Regions from separate parts of the Streptomyces sp. NPDC093801 genome, predicted to be linked through region 2. Evidence: riboswitches for the same ligand, from Rfam matches in the RefSeq annotation. Region 2 holds a riboswitch; each other region holds the start of a gene.
What was found. A riboswitch is a leader RNA that binds a small molecule or an ion and turns the genes downstream of it on or off. The one in region 2 is predicted to bind cobalamin.
Positions count from the first base shown of each region.

Region 1: linked by a shared signal. The riboswitch ahead of cobN (cobaltochelatase subunit CobN) and the one ahead of AB0469_RS30520 (ABC transporter substrate-binding protein) in region 2 are both predicted to bind cobalamin.
Region 3: linked by a shared signal. The riboswitch ahead of AB0469_RS18990 (ribonucleoside-diphosphate reductase subunit alpha) and the one ahead of AB0469_RS30520 (ABC transporter substrate-binding protein) in region 2 are both predicted to bind cobalamin.

Region 1 is NZ_JBFBDP010000017.1:37,881-42,149, reverse strand. It holds gene AB0469_RS20745 (precorrin-8X methylmutase) at 1-34, opposite strand, end outside; gene AB0469_RS20740 (cobalamin biosynthesis protein CobG) at 31-1,311, opposite strand; cobalamin riboswitch at 1,645-1,802, shown strand; gene cobN (cobaltochelatase subunit CobN) at 1,835-4,269, shown strand, end outside.
Region 2 is NZ_JBFBDP010000030.1:77,134-81,402, reverse strand. It holds gene AB0469_RS30530 (ABC transporter ATP-binding protein) at 1-103, opposite strand, end outside; gene AB0469_RS30525 (iron ABC transporter permease) at 100-1,125, opposite strand; gene AB0469_RS30520 (ABC transporter substrate-binding protein) at 1,122-2,111, opposite strand; cobalamin riboswitch at 2,147-2,285, opposite strand; gene AB0469_RS30515 (hypothetical protein) at 2,387-2,971, shown strand; gene AB0469_RS30510 (GMC oxidoreductase) at 3,107-4,269, shown strand, end outside.
Region 3 is NZ_JBFBDP010000015.1:74,689-78,957, forward strand. It holds gene AB0469_RS18975 (carbon starvation CstA family protein) at 1-571, shown strand, start outside; gene AB0469_RS18980 (YbdD/YjiX family protein) at 568-768, shown strand; gene AB0469_RS18985 (GNAT family N-acetyltransferase) at 909-1,406, shown strand; cobalamin riboswitch at 1,462-1,596, shown strand; gene AB0469_RS18990 (ribonucleoside-diphosphate reductase subunit alpha) at 1,743-4,133, shown strand; gene AB0469_RS18995 (ribonucleotide-diphosphate reductase subunit beta) at 4,133-4,269, shown strand, end outside.

The sequences.
Region 1 (4,269 bases), on a different contig from region 2:
CCTTCTCGTACTCGAACACGGTGTACTCGCTCATTTCTTCACTGCGGCTTCGGTTGTGGTGGGGGTGGTGCGCGCGGCCGTGAGGGCGGCCGCCAGGTCTGCGTGCGGGACGGGCCGGCCGTCGAGGGCGTACCCGTCGGGGGTGGCGACGATGTCCACCCAGGCCGTACCGCGCGGATGCCCGCACCGGCGGGCGCAGCCCGACCAGTGCACGGGCAGCTCCGCGGCGTCGGTCTGCCCCTGTACGACGGCACGCGCGTCGGCGCGTACGTCCGCGAGGGACTTGGCGCAACCGGGCCTGCCGGTACAGGCGGTGACGGTCCGCCAGGGACTTCCGGGCCGGACGGCGAGGCCCGCCGCCTCGACGCGGGCGGCGCCGTCGGCTGCCGCGCGCGGGAGGACGACGCTGCGCCACGGGGTGACGCGCAGCTCCCCCTCCCCGCCGTCGGCGGCCTCGGCCAGGGCCCGCCACTGCGCGGAGTCCAGCCGGCCGAGCGGGGGCAGGACGCACAGTCCGGCCGCGCCCACGCTCCCGGGCCGGGGCGGCTCGGCGTACGGCCACTCCACCTCGGGCACGCGCCCGGCGGCCACCCCCGCCTCCGCCAGCCGCCGCACGAACTCGCGCTCGTCCAGGGCGTGTTCGGAGGGCAGCTCGGCGATCCGCCAGGCCCGGGTCCCGGCGTCCCGGGCGGCGTCGAGGAAGTACTCGGCGGCGCACAGCGCGGCCCGGGCGGCATCGGCGGCCCCGACCTCGACGGCGCCGCCGCCGCTCCCGAGCCGCACGAGCACCCGTCCGTCCGCCCCGCCGAGCACGGTCACGTCGGGGTCGAGGGCCGCCACGTCCCCGCGCCCGTCGTCGAGGGCGAACAGGAACCGTCCGGACAGGTCCGCGGCCCGCGCACTGGCGCACAGCAGCCGGTCGAGTTCCCGGACCCGGTCCACGACCTGGGGCCCGGCCACCGGGGTGGCCACGATGTTGCGCACCCGCTCGTGGCCCGGCGCCGGCAGCAGCCCGGCGCCGTCCAGCAGCTCCGCGAGCCCGGCGCCGCAGCCGTCGGCGAGGCCGCGCAGCTGGACGTTGCCGCGGGAGGTGAGTTCCAGGTGCCCGTCGCCGAACCGGTCGGCGGCGTGCCCGAGCGCGAGGGCCTGCCGGGTGGTGAGCAGCCCGCCGGGGATCCGGACGCGCGCGAGGTACCCGTCGTCGGCGGCGTGCAGCCGCAGCGCGCCGGGGCAGGCATCACCGCGGTCACGTATGACGGGTTCGTCCCGCGACGCGGCGGAAGGTGGCTGGGGCGACATGGCCGCGAGCATACCCACGATTGCCCACCCCCGACCTGTGTCCGTCGCCACCCCGACCAGCGGGATTGAGCCCCGCCGGGCAAAGTCCGGCCTCGCCGGCGCGTGAGGCTCGGGGTCCGGGGCGGAGCCCCTGGGAACACCTCCCGGCGGTGGCTCGGGGACGAACGGGCGAAGGGCGGGGCGGGGAGCCGGCTCCGGGCGGCGGCCCCCGTCCCCCGCCCGGCGTTTGCGGCGCGGCCCCCGGGGCAGAGCCCCCACGGCGCACCGCACGCCACCGGACCGCACGCCACCGCACCCCGCCACCCGCGAGCCCCCCACCCCACCTCCCGGCCAGGGAAAAGGCCACCTAAGATGACCTTCCGGCGGACCACTCGGCCCGTCACCGCCGAGGACGGCGACATGGGAGGAAGCCCGGTGCGATTCCGGCGCGGTCCCGCCACTGTGAGCCCCGCGGAGCGATCCGCGGGGTGAGTCAGGAACTCCCGCTGTCCTCACTGCCCGGGGCGCGGAAACCCCGAGGAAGGCCTGCCGCCGCATGATCCTGCTGCTGTCGACGTCCGACACCGATCTGCTCAGCGCCCGCGCCGCGAACACCGCCGGCGGCCCCGTGCCGTACCGGTTCGCGAACCCCTCCCGCCTCCCCCTCGACGACCTCGACGGCCTCCTCGACGGCGTCGGGCTGGTCGTCGTACGCCTCCTCGGCGGCCTGCGCGCCTGGCAGGACGGCCTCGACGTGCTCCTCGCCCCCGGCCAGACCCGCCCGGTGGTGGTCCTGACCGGCGAACAGGCCCCGGACGCCCAGCTGATGGAGGCCTCCACGGTCCCGATCGGCATCGCCGCGGAGGCGCACCGCTACCTCGCGCACGGCGGCCCGGCCAACCTCGACCAGCTGGCCCGCTTCCTCTCCGACACCGTCCTGCTCACCGGCCACGGTTTCGAGCCCCCGGCCGCCTCCCCGACCTGGGGCCCCCTGGAGCGCCCCGCCACGGAGGCCACCGGCCCGCAGGTCGCGGTGCTCTACTACCGCGCCCACCAGATGAGCGGCAACACCGCCTTCGTGCACGCCCTCTGCGACGCCGTCGAGGCCAAGGGCGGCCGTCCCCTCCCCCTCTACGTCTCCTCCCTGCGCACCCCGGAGCCGGAGCTGCTCCGGGCGCTGGAGCAGGCGGACGCCATCGTCACCACCGTCCTCGCGGCCGGCGGCACCCGCCCCGCGACCGCCTCGGCGGGCGGGGACGACGAGTCCTGGGACGCGGGCGCCCTGGCCGGGCTCGGCGTGCCGATCCTCCAGGCCCTGTGCCTGACGGGCTCGCGCAGCACCTGGGAGGAGAACGACGAGGGCCTCTCCCCCCTCGACGCCGCCACCCAGGTCGCCGTGCCCGAGTTCGACGGCCGGCTGATCACCGTCCCGTTCTCCTTCAAGGAGATCGACGAGGACGGCCTGCCCGCCTACGTGGCCGACGCCGAGCGCGCCTCCCGCGTCGCCGGCATCGCCGTGCGCCACGCCCGCCTGCGCCACATCGGGCGCGCGGAGAAGCGGATCGCGCTGGTCCTCTCCGCGTACCCCACGAAGCACTCCCGCATCGGCAACGCGGTCGGCCTCGACACCCCGGCCAGCGCCGTGGAGCTGCTGCGCCGCCTGATCGCCGAAGGCTACGACTTCGGCCCCGTGGAGGAGATCCCGGGTCTGGTCTCGGGTGACGGCGACGAGCTGATCCGCGCCCTGATCGAGGCCGGCGGCCACGACCAGGACTGGCTCACCGAGGAGCAGCTGGCCCGCAACCCGGTCCGCATCCCGGCGGCCGACTACAAGCGCTGGTTCGCCGAACTCCCGGCCGACCTGCGCGAGAGCGTCGAGGAGCACTGGGGCGAGGCCCCGGGCAACATGTTCGTGGACCGTTCCGCGAACCCGGAGGGCGACATCGTCCTGGCGGCCCTGCGCCGCGGGAACCTCCTCATCCTCATCCAGCCGCCGCGCGGCTTCGGCGAGAACCCGATCGCGATCTACCACGACCCGGACCTGCCGCCCTCGCACCACTACCTGGCCGCGTACCGCTGGATCCAGGCGGCCGCGCAGGACGGCGGCTTCGGCGCCGACGCGATGATCCACCTGGGCAAGCACGGGAACCTGGAGTGGCTGCCCGGCAAGAACGCGGGCCTGTCGGCCTCCTGCTCCCCGGACGCCGCCCTCGGTGACCTGCCCCTGGTCTACCCCTTCCTGGTCAACGACCCGGGCGAGGGCACGCAGGCCAAGCGCCGGGTGCACGCCACCCTGGTCGACCACCTGGTCCCGCCGATGGCGCGCGCCGAGTCGTACGGCGACATCGCCCGCCTGGAGCAGCACCTGGACGAGTACGCCCAGATCAGCTCCATGGACCCGTCGAAGCTCCCGGCCATCCGCGCCCAGATCTGGACCCTGATCCAGGCGGCGAAGCTCGACCACGACCTGGGCCTGGAGGAGCGCCCGGACGACGACGGCTTCGACGACTTCCTCCTCCACGTCGACGGCTGGCTGTGCGAGGTCAAGGACGCCCAGATCCGCGACGGCCTGCACGTCCTGGGCGGCGCCCCGACCGGCGAGGCCCGCGTCAACCTGGTCCTCTCCATCCTGCGCGCCCGCCAGATCTGGGGCGGCACCTCCGCGCTGCCCGGCCTGCGCGAGGCCCTCGGCCTCGACGAGTCGGCGGCCACCCGCACCTCGGCGGACGCCGTCGAGGAGACCGCCCGCGCCCTGGTCCAGGCGATGGAGGACGCGGACTGGGCCCCGTCGGCGGTGGCCGCGGTCGCGGCGGGCCACCCGGCAGCCGTCTCCGACATCCTCGCCTTCGCCGCGCACGAGGTCGTCCCCCGCCTGGCCGGCACCACGGACGAGATCGCCCACGTGGTCCGCGCCCTGGACGGCGGCTTCGTCCCGGCCGGCCCTTCGGGCTCCCCGCTGCGCGGCCTGGTCAACGTCCTCCCGACCGGCCG
Region 2 (4,269 bases):
TCTCCCCGGGCCGGGCGGCGAGGCCGATCCCGTGCAGCAGGGTCCGCCCCTCGGCCTCGTACCGCAGGGCCTCGACCGCGAGTTCCACCGGACGCCCCGTCATCCGGCCACCTCCTCGCCCCGGGTGGAGCTGCGCAGCATCCACACGAAGAAGGGGCCGCCCACCAGCGCGGTGACCACGCCGACGGGTATCTCCTCGGGCGCGGCCGCCGTACGGGCCAGCAGGTCGGCCAGGGTCAGGAAGACCGCGCCGGCCAGCGCGCAGACGGGCAGCAGCACCCGGTGCCCGGCGCCCACGACCATGCGGGCGGCGTGCGGGACCATCAGCCCGACGAAGCCGATCGCCCCGCTGCAGGCCACGAGCACCCCGATGACGAGGGAGGCGAGGACGAAGACGGCGGCCCGGAACCGGCCGGTGTCCAGGCCGAGGGTGCGCGCCCCCTCCTCCCCCGCGAGCAGCAGGTCCAGCGGGCGCGCCAGGGTGACGAGCAGAGCGGTCCCGGCCAGCAGTACGGCGGCCGGCAGGGCGAGTTCGCCCCAGCGGGCTCCGCCCAGCCCGCCGAGGGTCCAGAACAGCACGGAGCGGATCTGGTCGGGGTGCGCCGACAGCACGAGCACCAGGCTGGTCAGCGCGGACAGGACGTACTGCACGGCCACCCCGGCCAGGACCAGCCGCCCCGTGGTCATGGTGCCCCCGCGCCGGGCCAGGGCGTACACCGCGACGAGCGCGGCGAGGGAGCCGGCGAACGCGGCGAGGGGGAGCCCGGCGGCGGCGCCCGCCCCCGCCCCGAGCACGAGGACCAGCACGGCCCCCGCCGAGGCGCCCGAGGAGGCACCCAGCAGGAAGGGGTCCGCGAGCGCGTTGCGCACGAGGGCCTGGAGCACGGCGCCGCTGACGGCCAGCCCGGCGCCGACCACGGCCCCGAGCAGCACGCGCGGCATCCGTACGTCCCACACGATGGAGGCGAAGGCTCCCCGCCCCGCCCCGGGCCCGCCCGCCAGGATGCCGAGCACCTGCCCGGGGGCGATGCGCACGGGTCCCAGGGCCAGCCCCGCCACCACCGACCCGGCGAGCGCGGCGGCGAGGAGCGCGAGTACGGCCGCGGTGCGGCGGCGCCCGCTCACGCGGCGTCGGGGTGCAGGCCGCGGCCCAGGGCCTCGACCGCGTCGGCGACGCGGACGCCCAGGACGGCGGAGGATAGCGGGAGCACCACGAACCTGCGGTTCTTGACGGCGGGAACCTCCGCCAGCGCCGGGTCGTTCAACAGACGCTGCTTCTTGGCCTCCACGGAGGTGCCGCCGTAGTCGTAGACGAGGACGACCTCGGGCCCGCGTTCGACGACCTTCTCCCACGACACGTCGCCGAAGGTGTCCTGGAGGTCGGCGAAGACGTTCGTCCCGCCGGCGAGGGAGACGATCTCGTTGCCGATGCCGTTGCCCCCGGAGGTGAAGGCGGAGGTCTCGCCCGAGTCGTAGACGAAGACGGCCGGGCGGGGCCGGTCCTTCACCCGTGCGGTGACGGCGTCGATCCGGCGCTGCTCCTCCTCGACGAGGGCCGCGCCGCGCTCGGGCACGCCGAAGGTCCGGGCGACCTCCATGATCTCGGTCGTGAGCTGGGCGAGCCCGACACGGCCCGGGGTGCAGTACTCGATGCTGAGCCGGGAGGCGATCCCGGCCCGGGCGAGTCCCGCGCGGTCGCGGCCCTGGCCCTGGTCGAAGGCGCTGGCGTAACCGCCGTACACGAAGTCGGGGTCGGCGCCGAGGAGCACCTCCTTCGACGGGTACCGCTCGGCCAGTACCGCGATCCCGTCGTAGGCGGTGCGGTAGGCGGGGAGCACGGAGTCGTCGAGGTAGGCCGTGCCCGCCATCCGGTCCTGGAGGCCGAGGGCGAGCATGATCTCGGTGGCGTGCTGGTTCATGGTGACGGCCCGCGCGGGCGGGGCCTGGTAGGTGCTGGTGACACCGCAGTTGGTGACGGTGTACGGGAACCCCGGCGCGGCCTTCGCGCCGGAGGCGGGCTCCTGCCCGCCGGCGGGACCGCCGCACGCGGTCAGGGGGATCAGGAGCGCGAGCGCGGAGAGCGGGCGCAGGGCGGCGCGGATACGCGACATGGTGAGGCCTCTCCGGGGGATCCTCGTCCCCGGTCGAAGTGAAGAGGCGGCGCGTCAGTGTCTGACTCCCGGGACCCCGCGGGCGGGGTCGCCGGTCACAGTGGCGGGACCGTACCGGATTCGCACCGGTTTCCTGTCCTGCACCGCCCGGACAACCCGGCCAAGTCTGCCAGATGCCGCGAATGCCGCCCGAAGGGCATCGGGCGCCGCCGGTGGCGGGAGCCGCCCGTACGGAGGATCGTGGGCCGGGAGGGGAGGCGCGGAGGAGGTACGCCATGCGTCACGGCAGTCACGGCGGTCGCGGCGGTCGCGGCGGGCACCGCGCACAGGAAGGCCGTGGCGGTCACGAACGTCACGGCGGTGGCGGCGGGCCCGGCGGCCGGGCCGGGCGCGCGGGCCCGAGCGCCCGCCTCCTGCTGGCCCCCCTCGTCGCGGCCCTGCTGCTGGGCGCCGGCCCCGACGGCTCCGGCGAGACCGTCCCCCTCGACGGGGACCGCCCCGGGGAGCACCTCGACGTCACCCTCACGCGGGTCGTCGACCCCGCGGGTCCGCCGTCCGCCCCCGGGGCCGACCGGCTGGTCGCCGTCGGGCTGCGCCTGGAGAACACGGGGACGGTGCCGTACGAGGACTCGCCCGCTCCGGCCGCGCACCTGCTCGGCACCGACGGGGAGCGCTTCACCGGCCTGAGCGGTACGACGGACGCCGGCCCGGCCCTGCCCGACAGGGTCACCCTCGAACCGGGCCGGTCGGCCTCCGGCTACGTCGCCTTCCGGGTGCCGCAGGAGGCGGACCTGGCGGCGGTGCAGTTCGCCCTGGACACCGGGCTCGGCGACGACGTGGCCCAGTGGAGCCTGTCCTGAGCCCCTGCCGGAATCCGGAGCCGGCGCCGGAAGCACCACCGGAACGGGCCGGAAATTGTCCCGACGCATCTAGTGACTTAGCAGGCACACGACAGTAGAACTTGTTCCCACTCCGTCGAGAGTGAGGAACCCCTCATGAGTGACAAAGGCCTGAACAGCAATGTGGCCCACGGTGTTTCGCGACGCGGATTCATCGCTGGAACTGGTTCTCTTCTGGGGGCCATGGCCCTCGCGGTGAACACCACCGCCGCCCGCGCGAATCCCGCCACCGGATCCGCCGTCGCGAACGCCCCCCTCGTCTCCGGGACCCGTGTCCCGGCCCTCGTCATCGGCACCGGCTACGGCGGCTCCGTCGCCGCGCTCCGGCTGGCCCAGGCCGGTGTCGACGTGCACATGCTCGAGATGGGCATGGCCTGGGACACCCCGGGCACGGACGGCAAGATCTTCGCCAACACCACCAGGCCCGACTACCGCTCCTTCTGGCTGCGCACCCGAACGAAGGCCCCCCTGAGCAACTTCCTCGGCTTCCCCATCGACAAGGACGTCCCGAAGTACACGGGCATCCTCGACGCCGAGGAGATGGGCGGGATCATCGTCTACCAGGGCCGCGGCGTGGGCGGCGGCTCGCTCGTCAACGGCGGCATGGCCGTGACGCCCAAGCGGCAGAACTTCGCCGCCATCCTGCCCACGGTCGACGCCGACGAGATGTACGGCACCTACTACCCCCGCGCCAACGCCGGACTGGGAGTGGGCCTCGTCGACCCGGACTGGTTCGAGACGGTGGACTGCTACCAGTTCGCCCGCGTCGGCCGCAAGCACGCCCAGCGCTCGGGCTTCCCCTTCGTCTTCGTGCCCGACGTCTACGACTGGGACTACATGAAGCAGGAGGTGGCCGGCACCGTCCCCAAGTCGGCCGTGGACGGCGAGATCCTGTACGGCAACAACGCCGGGAAGAAGTCCCTCCAGAAGACCTACCTCGCCGCCGCCCGGGCGACCGGCCGGGTGGCCATCTCCCCCCTGCACCGGGTCACCACCGTCTCCCCCTCGGACGGTGGCGGCTACGCGGTCGCCGTGGAGGAGCTGAACACCACCGGCGACGTCGTCGCCGTCAAGACCGTCACCGCCGACCGGGTGTTCTTCGCGGCCGGCAGCGTCGGCACCAGCAAGCTGCTGGTCCGGCTGAAGGCCACCGGCGCCCTGCCGCTCCTCAACGACGAGATCGGCAAGGGCTGGGGCGACAACGGCAACGTCATGTGCGGCCGGGCGAACCACATGTGGGACCCGACCGGGAAGGTGCA
Region 3 (4,269 bases), on a different contig from region 2:
GGTCGGCGTCAAGGACCCGCTGGGCGGCATCAACCAGCTCTTCCCGCTGTTCGGCATCGCGAACCAGCTGCTCGCCGCGGTCGCGCTGGCCGTGTGCACCACGCTGCTCGTCAAGTCGGGCCGGCTCAAGTGGGCCTGGGTCACGGGCGTTCCGCTCGCGTGGGACGTGGCCGTCACCCTGACGGCGAGCTACCAGAAGGTCTTCTCGGAGGACGTGAAGATCGGCTTCTTCGCGCAGCGCGACAAGTACCAGACCGGCATCGACGCCGGGAAGGTGCTGCCGCCCGCCAAGACCATGGACGAGATGCACACCGTGGTCACCAACGCCACGGTCGACGGGGTCCTCTCGGCCCTCTTCGCCGTCCTGATCGTCATCGTCCTGCTGGACGCGGCCCGCACCTGCGTCAAGGCCGTCTCCGACCCGGGCTCCGTCCGCCTCTCCGAGGTGCCGTGGACCGAGTCGAAGATCATCGCTCCGGCCGGGCTGATCGCGACGGCCGAGGAGAAGACCGAACTCGCGGCGGCCGGCCTCGACGGGGGCGGCGGCCGCGTGAAGGACCCGGTCGCATGAGCGGCGCGGTCCGCGGGGCGCTGGCGAAGGCGCGGTACTACGTCCGGGAGTTCTCCGGCGAGGCCGCCTACGACCGCTACGTCGCCCACGCCCGCACCCACGACCCCGAGGCCGAGGTCCTGACCCGCCGCGCCTTCGAACGCGCCCGCACCGACGCCCGCGAAGCGGACCCCCGCGAGGGCTTCCGCTGCTGCTGAACCCACGAGAAGGGCCCCGCCGTCCCCCACCGGACGACGGGGCCCTCCGCCTTTTCCCGCCTTTTCCCGGCTTTTCCCGGCGCACCCGGCCCTTCCGGCGACGGCGCCGGGCGCGGCGCCCGTGGCGCACACTCGCAGGCATGGACTTCGAGATCAGGACGGCAAGAGAAGACGAATACGCGCGGCTCGGCGCGATCACCGCGCAGGCCTACGGCGGCGACGGGCTGCTGGACCTCGACGACGACGACCACTACCTGGACGTGCTCCGCGACGTCGCCGGCCGGGCCGGCGACGGGGACGTGCTCGTCGCCGTGCGGGACGGACAGGTGCTCGGCGGAGTGACCTTCGCCGCACCCGGCAGCCGGCTCGCCGACATCGCCGGCCCGCACGACGCCGAGTTCCGCATGCTCGCGGTCGCCGCCGAGGCGCGCGGACAGGGCGTCGGGGAGGCCCTCGTCCGCGCCTGCGCCGACCGCGCCCGGGCCCTGGACGGGGTCACCGCACTGGTGCTGTCCACGCAGCCGGCCATGCGTGGAGCCCAGCGGATCTACGAACGGATCGGCTTCGTCCGCACCCCGGAACGGGACTGGTCGCCCCTCCCCGCACTGACCCTGCTCACGTACCGAATGGAGCTGTGACGACACGCTCCGCATGCACCCGACACAACATGTGGGGGCTACCGCATCGGGTCGCCCCCACATGTATGCTCATGGCTGCTGCCGCCGCAGGGGAATCCGGTGGGAATCCGGAACTGTCCCGCAACGGTGTGACGTACGCCGAACGGTGTATCCGCGAGTCCGAAGACCTGCCGGCAGTGCCCCCCGGATCGACCGAGCCGGGGTGTCGATTCGTCCGGGCCTCGCGGTTGGGCCGGTGGACGCCACGCGGTGGTGAGCGCTCTCGTGCGCGCGCCCGCGTGCGCCCGCTCGCGCCCGCTCCGCCGATGACCGGGCCGAGTGAGGGAGAGCTCCCCCGTGACCATCGCGCCCGCCGCACCGCGCGCCGAGTCCGACCACCCCGAAGCCGAAGGTCCCGGGGCCGCGCTGCTGCGCACCCTCACCGAGCTCACGGCCGACCTCCCCGACACCGACCCCGGCCGGGTCGCCGCCGCCGCCCTGCGCGGCCGCAGCGCCGCCGCCGACGAGGCCGAGCTGCGCGGGCTCGCCACCGAGGCCGCGGCCGGCCTGATCTCCGAGGACCCGGCCTACTCCCGCCTCGCCGCCCGCCTGCTGACCCTGGCCGTGGCCGACGAGGCCGCCGGACAGGGCGCCACCTCCTTCGCCGAGTCCGTCGCCGTCGGCCACCGCGAGGGCCTGATCGCCGACCGCACCGCCGAGTTCGTCGCCGCCCACGCCGCCCGCCTGGACTCCCTCGTCGAGCTCGCCCTCGCCGAGGGCGCGGACGACCGCTTCGGCTTCTTCGGCCTGCGCACCCTGCACAGCCGCTACCTGCTGCGCCACCCGCTGACCCGTCAGGTGATCGAGACCCCGCAGTACTTCATGCTGCGCGTGGCCTGCGGCCTCGCCGAGGACGACAGCGTCCGCGCGGTCGAGGAAGTCGCCTCGCTGTACCGGCTGATGAGCCGCCTCGACTACCTGCCGTCCTCCCCGACGCTGTTCAACTCCGGCACGCGCCACCCGCAGATGTCCTCCTGCTACCTCCTCGACTCCCCCCTGGACGAGCTGGACTCCATCTACGACCGCTACCACCAGGTCGCCCGCCTCTCGAAGCACGCCGGCGGCATCGGCCTCTCCTACTCCCGCATCCGTGCCCGCGGCTCGCTGATCCGCGGCACCAACGGCCACTCCAACGGCATCGTGCCGTTCCTGAAGACCCTCGACGCCTCCGTCGCCGCCGTGAACCAGGGCGGCCGCCGCAAGGGCGCCGCCGCCGTCTACCTGGAGACCTGGCACGCGGACATCGAGGAGTTCCTGGAGCTCCGCGACAACACCGGCGAGGACCAGCGCCGCACGCACAACCTCAACCTCGCCCACTGGATCCCGGACGAGTTCATGCGCCGCGTGAACGCCGACGCCGAGTGGTCGCTGTTCTCCCCGTCCGACGTCCCCGAGCTGGTGGACCTGTACGGCGAGGAGTTCGACGCCGCCTACGTCAAGGCCGAGGCCGCCGGGCTCGCCAAGAAGACCATGCCGGCCCGTGACCTCTACGGCCGCATGATGCGCACCCTCGCCCAGACCGGCCAGGGCTGGATGACCTTCAAGGACGCCTCCAACCGGACGGCGAACCAGACCGCGCTGCCCGGCACCGTGGTCCACTCCTCCAACCTCTGCACCGAGATCATCGAGGTCACCAACGACGGCGAGACGGCCGTCTGCAACCTCGGCTCCGTCAACCTCGGCGCGTTCGTCGTCGACGGGGAGATGGACTGGGAGCGCCTGGACGAGACCGTCCGCACCGCCGTGACCTTCCTCGACCGCGTCGTCGACATCAACTTCTACCCGACCGAGCAGGCCGGCCGCTCCAACGCCAAGTGGCGTCCGGTGGGCCTGGGCGCGATGGGCCTCCAGGACGTCTTCTTCAAGCTGCGCCTGCCCTTCGACTCCGCCGCGGCGAAGGCCCTCTCCACGAAGATCTCCGAGCGCATCATGCTCGCCGCGTACGAGGCCTCGTGCGACCTCGCCGAGCGCAGCGGCCCGCTCCCGGCCTGGGCCGAGACCCGCACCGCCCAGGGCGTCCTGCACCCGGACCACTACGAGACCGAGCGCCACTGGCCCGAGCGCTGGGACGCCCTGCGCGCCCGGATCGCGAAGTCCGGCATGCGCAACTCGCTGCTCCTCGCGATCGCCCCGACGGCGACCATCGCCTCGATCGCCGGCGTGTACGAGTGCATCGAGCCGCAGGTCTCCAACCTCTTCAAGCGCGAGACCCTCAGCGGTGAGTTCCTCCAGGTCAACGGCTACCTCGTCGAGGACCTCAAGAAGCTGGGCGTGTGGGACGCGCAGACCCGCGAGGCGCTGCGCGACTCCTCCGGCTCCGTCCAGGGCTTCGGCTGGATCCCGGAGGAGGTCCGCGAGCTGTACCGCACGGCGTGGGAGATCCCGCAGCGCGGCCTGATCGACATGGCGGCGGCCCGTACGCCGTACCTGGACCAGAGCCAGTCGCTGAACCTGTTCCTGGAGACGCCCACCATCGGCAAGCTCAGCTCGATGTACGCGTACGCCTGGAAGCAGGGCCTGAAGACCACGTACTACCTGCGCTCGCGCCCGGCGACGAAGATCGCCCGCGCGGCCTCCGGCGCGGCCGTCCCGGCCGTCGCCACCCCCACCCAGCTGCCGCAGGCCCTCGACGCCGAGGCGCTGGCCTGCTCCCTTGAGAACCCCGAGTCCTGCGAGGCCTGCCAGTAATGAGCTCCACCGAGAAGAAGAACCTCCTCGACCCGGGCTTCGAGCTCACGCTCCGCCCGATGCGCTACCCGGACTTCTACGAGCGCTACCGGGACGCGATCAAGAACACCTGGACGGTGGAGGAGGTCGACCTCCA